One region of the Salinicoccus siamensis genome, then DNA from elsewhere that is predicted to be linked to it. Evidence: predicted binding sites of a transcription regulator. Region 1 holds the regulator's gene; the other holds the start of a gene.
What was found. The regulator NrdR, encoded in region 1, represses ribonucleotide reductase genes. The targets are predictions, from matches to a motif close to AACACNATATATNGTGTT.
Positions count from the first base shown of each region.

Region 2: the regulator NrdR is predicted to act here: its motif matches at 2,229-2,246, upstream of nrdI (class Ib ribonucleoside-diphosphate reductase assembly flavoprotein NrdI).

Region 1 covers NZ_AP043765.1:959,333-963,910, reverse strand. The annotation lists gene dnaI (primosomal protein DnaI) at 1-432, opposite strand, end outside; gene ACZ5LF_RS05025 (replication initiation and membrane attachment family protein) at 438-1,769, opposite strand; gene nrdR (transcriptional regulator NrdR) at 1,756-2,229, opposite strand; gene ACZ5LF_RS05015 (glyceraldehyde-3-phosphate dehydrogenase) at 2,318-3,322, opposite strand; gene coaE (dephospho-CoA kinase) at 3,408-3,998, opposite strand; gene mutM (bifunctional DNA-formamidopyrimidine glycosylase/DNA-(apurinic or apyrimidinic site) lyase) at 4,003-4,578, opposite strand, start outside.
Region 2 covers NZ_AP043765.1:1,936,434-1,941,011, forward strand. The annotation lists gene nrdE (class 1b ribonucleoside-diphosphate reductase subunit alpha) at 1-1,752, opposite strand, end outside; gene nrdI (class Ib ribonucleoside-diphosphate reductase assembly flavoprotein NrdI) at 1,715-2,122, opposite strand; gene ACZ5LF_RS09935 (DMT family transporter) at 2,480-3,343, shown strand; gene recQ (DNA helicase RecQ) at 3,375-4,578, opposite strand, start outside.

The DNA.
Region 1 (4,578 bases):
TTTGATGATTTCCTGCCTGTTGGAGTCCCCATCCAGGAAAACCGTATCGAATGTCGCATCTTTAACATCTTTAGGTACATGATAGGATTCGATCATCTTTTCCTTTTCCCGGAAGCGGTCTTCTTTGATTTTTGTAGGACAAGGGGAATAGATTACATGTATCCGCCCATCCCTTACATCTATAGAAGGTACATAACCTTGTGGATGGTTCACACACCCACTCAGCGAGCCGCATTTCTCACAGGCTAAAGATTGTTCGGCGTAACGTTTCAATTGAAGCAGATCATTTTTAATCATTGAACGCGTAATCTCATGCTCACTGTTTTCAATCAGTTCTATAATGCGCGGATGCTTGATGAGCGATTCATAAAGGCGCTCATTATTCTCCTGCAGTTTCTTTGAGTTTTTTAAAAATTGGTTTATGGGTTCCATTAAGATCACCTGGATTTTCTGAATTCATCTATCATTCTTTGTAGCTCGGGATCATCCTTTGCTGTCTTCTGGACAGATGACGCTTTTTTCCCGCTATCGGTGTGCACGTCGCTCTTCTGTTTAGCGGATGATTTATCCATCCATGCAGGTTTCTTTTCACCTTGGCGTTCTCTGCGCCCGCCTTTTTTCGGGTTGCGTTGCTTTCTGTATTCCATTATCGATTCATAGGCTTCCTTAGCCGAACGTATCCCCTTCTCCTCCCAGTCCCTTGCAATTTTCATTGTATACGGGTAGTTCAAGTCTCCGTCCTTCTGCTGATAAACATACTCAAGAAGTAGGTTTATGACACCGCCTGGCAGACTTGTACGGGCGATTATGTCGGTGACGAGCTTCACATCATTGTCGCTTGGCCGCTGGCCGCGTATATCATTCAGCCGGTCTAGGGGGTTAATGGTTTCGAGTTGTTCTATATATGGTTCCTTACCGGTGTTATCTTCAGCCGCCTGTTGCGCCGGACCATCAAATTTAGGAATCTTGCCCTTGTTCTCTTTCTGATAGTATTTCCTCGCTTCATACTTCAACTGTTCTTTATCTATTCCCGCATATTGTGTTGTAGATGACAACAATATTTGTTTTATGTCATAGGCATTGAAATTGAATAGGATACTCAATTTAACGATGAGCATCCGTATTTCCTTCGTAAAGAACGCACGGTCGATACGTGTCCCTTTCAGATGTGTAAAGAGCACATCAAAGTCAAAATCTTCTAGGTCGACTTGCGGTCCTACAGATTCGTTTTCCTTGCTGAAAGTTTCAGTGGGCACTTCGAAACCTTCACCACTCCCTGTGTGGAACACTTCGGTGAACTTGCGTGTTACTTCGGTGAAGTTTTCTGGCATCGGCGGATATTGGAGGCGCCCCTTCTTTCTATTGAAAGCCACAGAACCCACTTGGCCATAGAGATAGAGGCTAAGCATCGGATCTTTGAAGAAGGCATCTGGTGTAAGCGGCAACAACAGCTCGTATATGAAGCGATCTTCATGGGGGGTATTGGACACGAACGTACGGATAAGTCCAATCGCTTCAAGCTTCTCGAGTATGCTTGAGAAGCTTGAAAGCGGCATGTTCAATTCATCCATTATCTCTCTGTGGAGCCTGGTTTCAAGTTTGCTGTAATGGTTTGAAGATTCCTGAAGGTAGATATATGACATGGCCGCTTCCTGGCCAATCAGGGGGAGATACAGTTCATTTATGATGTTCAGATGGGACTTTTCGAACGGTGACGGCATATAAACGATGAACTCGGTATTTGGTTTTAGTCTTTCATTGAAGTTCATTATCGTCACTGCCTTTAGCCAGATGCTTCAAGGTCTCCATGAGCTGGTCGATGTCCTTGAACTCCTTATAGACCGAAGCGAACCTTACATATGCCACTTGATCCAAGGTAATCAGCGCTTTCATGACATGTTCTCCGATATCATTGCTCGAAACTTCCGATTTATTTAAATTCCTGAGGTCCAACTCTATCTGGGCTGCTGTCTTCTCCAACGTCTCATAGGGGATTGGACGCTTTTCACATGCACGGAGCAATCCATCCATCAGTTTCTCCCGGCTGAAGACTTCCCTGTTTCCATCTTTTTTGACTACGACCAGCGGTGATAATTCCATACGTTCAAACGTCGTGAACCTAAAACCGCACTCTTCGCATTCCCTACGCCGGCGTATCGCAGACAGTTCATCGGTATGCCTGGAATCGACCACCCTCGAACTTGTATGATGACAATTCGGGCATTTCACTGTGACCACCTCTTCCTACCCAGTTTGATATACCATTATAATACATTGACCATAAAAAAAGAAGAAACTCTCGTTTCTTCTTTTCTTTCTATAGATTTTCAGCAATTTTTTCAGCGAATTCCACCACTCGGGTCGAATAACCCCATTCGTTGTCATACCATGCCAGGACTTTGACTTTGTTGTCGTCCATGACCATCGTCAACGAACCGTCTATAATCGAACTTCTGCTGTCAGTGTTAAAATCACTGGACACCAGCGGTTCATAAGTGACACCCATGATACCGGATAGCGCACCATCAGCGTGTTTCTCGAATGTTTCATTGAGTGCATCCTTTGTCACAGGTTTTTTCAGATCAACCACCAGATCGACAAGCGAGACGTTCGAGACAGGCACTCTCAATGCCAAGCCATGGAGTTTGCCGTTCAATTGGGGGAGAACCTCACCCAAGGCTTTTGCTGCTCCAGTCGAAGTCGGTATGATGTTGTCTGCACAAGAACGTGCCCGTCTAAGGTCTTTATGCGGGTTATCGATGTTCTTCTGATCGTTTGTGTAGGCATGGACAGTCGTCATCAAACCATTTTCGATGCCATACTCCTCATCCAGCACTTTGGCGACTGGCGCCAGACAGTTTGTCGTACACGATGCATTGGAGAATACATCATATTTATCTATATCGAATTCTTCATCATTTACCCCAAGAACTACAGTTTGCACATCTCCGCCTTTGGCTGGTGCAGTCAGCAATACTTTTTTGGCCCCTGCTTTAACATGGGCCGCTGCTTTGTCACCATGGTTGAAGGCACCTGTCGCTTCAATGACAATATCCACACCCAAGTCTCCCCATGGCAGTTTTTCCGGATTTCTTTCTGTCGTGATCAGAATTTCTTTACCATCCATGACCAGCTTGTCTCCATTGCCTTCTATCTGCTTTCCGAATTTCCCATGTGTGGTGTCGTAGTTGAGGAGATGAGCCAGTGTTTCGGCAGGATAGCTGGCGTTCACCGCTACGAGCTCCAATTCATCCGAAGCGGCAACGATGCGAAATACCATTCTTCCAATTCTTCCCAAACCATTGATTGCTACTTTTTTCATGACGATTGCCCCTTTATGCTATACTTTTCACTGATTAGTATAACATATTGAAAGCGTGTTTAAAGGTGTAATCTGCATAAAATGTTCACTTTTCAATCTTGTCTAGAAAGCTTTGAATCTGGCCCCTCAATTCCTGAATAGAGCCACTATTCTGAAACACGACGTCGCTTCTATCGCGCTTATCCGATAGCGGCATTTGACTTCTGATTCTTGACACCGCCTCTTCTTCTGTAAAGCCGTCTCTGTCCATCAACCGCTTTTTTTGCGTTTCCTCATCGACATAGACTGTTGCAGTCAAGTCGCATTGTTCATCCAACTCATTTTCGAATAGGAGCGGGATATCCAAAAATACATGGCTCTCCCGGCTCAATCGTTCTTTATCCTCATTCATCATGCGTCTCACTTCAGGATGGACCAGACCATTCAATATTTGCCGCTTTTCTGGATCATTGAAAATGATCGCCCCCAACTTCCTTCTGTCTATTTCGCCGTCCGGTCCTGCAATGTCCTCCCCGAAGTGGTCGAGTATCCCTTTATAGGTAGGGCCATCTTGTGCAGTCGCCTTTTTGGCATAAATATCCGCATCAAGCACGGGATAGCCTTTTGATCGAATATATTCTGAAGCGGTTGACTTGCCACTGGCAATGCCTCCGGTCAGACCGATAATGTAGTTCATTGGATCACCTCTGACAATTTGTACAATAAAATGTATTTCTTCCTGCTATCGTTTTTGTTTTGAGGGGCGCCTCACAGCTCGGGCATACCTTCTTCTGGTAGACTTTGAACCGGTCCTGCATGCTGCCCCTCTCCCCTGATATCCCTCTATAATCCGAGATTGTGGAACCACCACGGCTCAGTGACAGCTCAAATACTTCAACAATCGCCTGGTGCAACTTGGTTAATCGTTCAACTGAAATATTCCCCGCCTTCCGGACGGGGGAAATTCCCGACATGAACAATGCTTCTGAAGCATAGATGTTGCCGACACCTGGTATGACCGTGCTATCCATTATCAACGCTTTGATCGCTTTATTGCTTCTGCCGGGATCTTTGATCTTTTCAATGAATTCAGCAAGACTATCCGGATGCGTATACTCCAGGGCCATCCTTTTAAAGGGAGGGAAGTCAATCATCCTGTCAACGGTCGACATTTCCCCAAAACGTCTGATGTCACTGTAGACAAGAGACTGTCCATCTGACAGCGGTATAGACACTTGCCAATGCCTGCGGTAATTCAAGTCTTTGATCTGTTCTAT
Region 2 (4,578 bases), 980 kb from region 1:
GCTCTGGGTCGGGGCAATCGCAAGACGATAGGCATGGAACAGACCATGTTCTACAACCTCATCGCGGAGCGCCGCCCAATCCTGTTGCGTCGGGATATGGATATCAGTGAAAAGTTCTGCCACTTTATCAAATTCAGGTTCCACAACATCGTTGATGTAGCGTTCGAAATAGGCACCGTTCGCATACTCGGATTTTTCGAAACCTTTGAATGTCTTTTTGCGTTCCTTCGCAATCATCATTGATTTTTCGAGGGAATAGAAGTTAAGCAGCATGAAGAAGACATTCGCAAAATCCCTTGCTTCCGCAGACTCATAATTGATCTTGTTTTTAGCGAGGTAGCCATGTAGGTTCATTGCTCCAAGACCAACGGAATGCAATTCGTCATTCGCCTTTTTGACACCTGGCGCATTGGCGATGGCCGTAGAGTCACTCACTACAGTCAGTGCTTCAATGCCATCATGGACTGATTCCCGTACTTTTCCGGACTCCATCACATTCGCGATGTTCAAGGAACCTAAGTTACATGAAATATCTCTGCGGATCTCATCATCTGTACCATAATCATTGATTGTAGACGTTTCCTGCAGCTGGAAAATCTCAGTGCATAGGTTACTGATTTTTATCTGTCCGATATCCTTAAGCGGGTGCACTTTGTTGGCGTTATCTTTAAACATGATATATGGATAACCCGACTGGAGTTGTGTCTGTGCGATTGTATTGAGCATGTCGCGGGCATCCAGTTTGCGTTTTTTGACGTTGTCATTAGCCACCAGATCCTCATACATCTCATCAAGGTTCATGTCGTCCAGTGATTGACCGTATTCACGTTCTACCGTATGAGGCGCGAACAGATAGAACGGCTGGTTATCCTTAGCAAGATCAAAGAACTTGGATGGGATTACAAGGCCTGTTGAAATCGTAGCCAAACGCAGATCTTCATCAGCGTTCACTTTTTTCGTGTCCAGGAATTCAGGAAGATCATAATGGAAGATATTGAGATAGACGGCACCGGCCCCAGGTCTTTGTCCCAGCTGATCTGCATAGCCAAACCCATTCTCCAGTGATTTAGCTACAGGGAGCACCCCTTTAGCGACGCCTTCGATGCCTTTGATCGCTTCGCCGCGTGCCCGAAGTTTGGAAAGGTTGATCGCAACCCCGCCCCCTATTTTAGATAACTGTTTTGCCGTTGAATCGATATAGTTGATTGAGTTCAGGCTATCGTCGACTTCAAGCAGGAAACAAGAAACCATTTCTCCGCGTCTGGCCCGGCCTGCGTTCAGGAAGGTCGGCGTTGCCGGTTGATAGCGCTGTTCGATCATCGAGAGGATGAAACGTTTCGCACGCTCCTTATCTCCTTTAGCCAAGTAGAGGCTGACGATTACCACATGCTGTTTATAATCTTCAAGATAATATTTTTTATCATTTGTCTTCATTGTATAGTCTTTGAAAAACTTGCTGGCAGCCATATAGCTTTTAAACTTGAATGGAACACTGTCTGCGTATGCTACGATTTCAAGTACATCTTCATCTGTGTACTCCTGGAACAGATCGTAGTAGAAGTCATTGTCCACCAAATAATGCATCCGTTCCAATTCAGAATCGAAATGAATGGTGTTAGCCTTCACTTCCTCCATGAACACTTCAAGTGCTTCCTGGTCCTTATACAATTGGTAAAAGCCCGTTTCATCGCGCTTCGTCACTTCGTTGTTCAACTCAATATGATTGAATTTCTGATCGTCCATAACTTTCATATATAGCTCCTGCCTTTCCAAAGAATTCTTCCCTATCTTTTTGGGTTCCGTGCAGTTCAAACTTCATCAGCAATGGAACATTGTAATTTTCACTTATATCTTCACCTGCACGCGCAAAATTCTCGCCCCAGTTGCGGTTGCCGCTGGATGCGACTGCCATCATAAGGTCGTTGTTGACTTCAAGGAAGGCTTTCACCTCGTTCGGCACTCCCCCGAAACCATAGGTGCTGGTTACCAATATAAATGGCTCATGTATGCGTTCATCTTTGTTTGAAGCACGTATCTCATAAGTATCATAGTCTTCAGCAATTCCAGAACCGTTGATGAAGCGTCTGACGTTTCCAGTCATCGAATAGAATGCAATGATCATGCCACCCCTCCTTTTCCATGCTATCGTAAAAACGGAGCGGACGAACTGGAGTTCGTCTTCATCCATCCTGCATCATTATAATTTTACACGTTTAGTGTTTAAGTTAAACACTATATATTGTGTCTTAGTATTATTCGGTACACAATATATACGTATGACATATCCTATGATGCCATATTGGCATTTAATTTACAATGGCATTAAAAGGAATTTCATTGCGCATAATATCACCTTGACAACTCCAAAGGTGCACCATAAGTATGTTATACTATATCGGAAATTCTTCTAAATTTTTTTGTGTAAAATTCCAGAATGTAAAACCTTGAAATAAAATATAAAGATGGAGTTGGCATAATAATGAACAATACCGTAAAAGGCATCATTGCCTTGCTTATTTCTTCACTTGGATTCAGTCTGATGGCTCTTTTTGTAAAATATAGCGGTGACTTGCCTACTGCCCAAAAAGCATTTTTCAGAAACTTTGTGGCGATGCTCGTCGCCTTGCCCTTTGCATTGTACTACAAAGAAAGACTTTTTGGTCATGGGAGGAACCAGGGGCTTCTGCTCCTCAGATCGTCGTTTGGACTGCTTGGAGTTCTGCTGAACTTCTTTGCCATCGATAAGATGGTGCTTAGTGATGCGGATATACTCAACAAGCTGAGTCCGTTCTTCACCATCATTCTCTGTGCGATCTTCCTGAAGGAATATATACGCAGATATCAGATGACCTCCATCATCATCGCTTTTGCTGGAGCTGTTTTTATAATCAAGCCTTCCCTCTCAAGCGAGACGGTATATGCTCTGATTGCTGTGCTCGGTGCTCTATCTGCTGCAGGAGCCTATACTGTTCTTCGTGTCCTTGGCAGCCGGGAAAAATTCTACACTGTAGTATTTTATTTTTCATTCTTTTCTTCGGTCGCCCTGCTCCCGTTCTTCATATGGAATTTTGAACCAATGACCACTGTGCAGTTTTGGCTGCTCGTATCGGCAGGTATATTCGCTGCGCTTGGCCAATTTGGTCTTACCATCGCCTATAGTTATGCCCCGGCACGTGAAATTTCGATTTTCTTCTATTCCACTATCCTGTATACTGCAATCTTCAGCATCATCTTCTTCAAAGAGGTGCCGGATATGCTCTCCATAGTCGGCTACATCATCATCTTCGGGGCAAGCTACTACATGTTCATGAAGAACAGACCGCCGAAACATTCTAAAATATGACAAGAAACAGCCGGCCAATGGGCCGGCTTATTTATTTCGCCTCTTGCATCTGGCGTTTATAGCTGTTGATTGTTTCAAGAAAATCGGGGCAGTAGTGCTTGAGCTTGTAATTGCCCACACGATGTATATTTACCATGTCCTGCTTGGACTGTGGCGTTTTTTTGGCAAACTCCCGCAGTATATTATCCGTAAATATGTCTTCTTCCCGGACGCCATGCTTTTCAGCAAGATGATACCTCGTTTCTGCAAGCTTGGCAAAAAGAATTTCATTCGGCGAAGATGTGGTACTGATATCGACTTTTTCATTGAAGTGTTTCCTGAAAGGCATGGTGTAGAGGGTGCGTTCGCCTTCCAGGACTACCTTGCTCCTCTCAGCGAGTTCGAGTCCACCTGCCTCCATATGGAGATAGCCCCTGTAGATGAGCTCTTCCAATATATGATTGAGCTCACTCGTCAAATAGTGCGCCATGGTACCGAAAGCAGCTGATTCATCTAGCTGGAAGGCAATCACGTTTTCTGCCATTTCCCCTCTCAACACTTGTATGGTCTGTTCTTTAGTCATCCTCACAGCATTTTGTGACACAGCCTGCATGACAAGCTTGGCTTCAGCTGTCATGTCATATGTGCGCCCCTTCTCCCTGCAGTTTGAACATTGGCCACACTCGACCACATATTCATCTTCATTAAAATATTTGATGATGAAGCTGCTCAGACATTTGCTTGTGCGATTATATTGAATCATGCGGTCAAGCTTAGCCCTCATGTGATCTTTATACTGATCCGTCGAGTTGGAACGGTCTATGAAGAATTGGTGCAGACCGATATCCCGCGGGCTTGACAGCAGTATACACTCACTCGCTGCCCCGTCCCTTCCCGCACGTCCAATCTCCTGGTAATAGCTCTCAAGATCGCCAGGCAGATTATGATGGATGATGAACCGTATGTCGGGTTTATCGATTCCCATGCCGAAGGCGTTCGTCGCCACCGCCAAATCCACTTCCCCATCTATGAACCGCTGCTGATTGCGGTTTCTTTCATCTTTTGCAAGTCCACCGTGATAGATGATGTTATCGATGCCATATTCTTTGAGATGGCCAGACAACTTCTCCACCTCTGCACGTGTTGCTGCATAGATGATACCCGACTCACCACTATGCGCCTCGACATAGGTACGGATGAATTGCTCCCGCTGGTAGGTCGGATTGACACTGAGTTGCAGATTATTGCGGGCCACA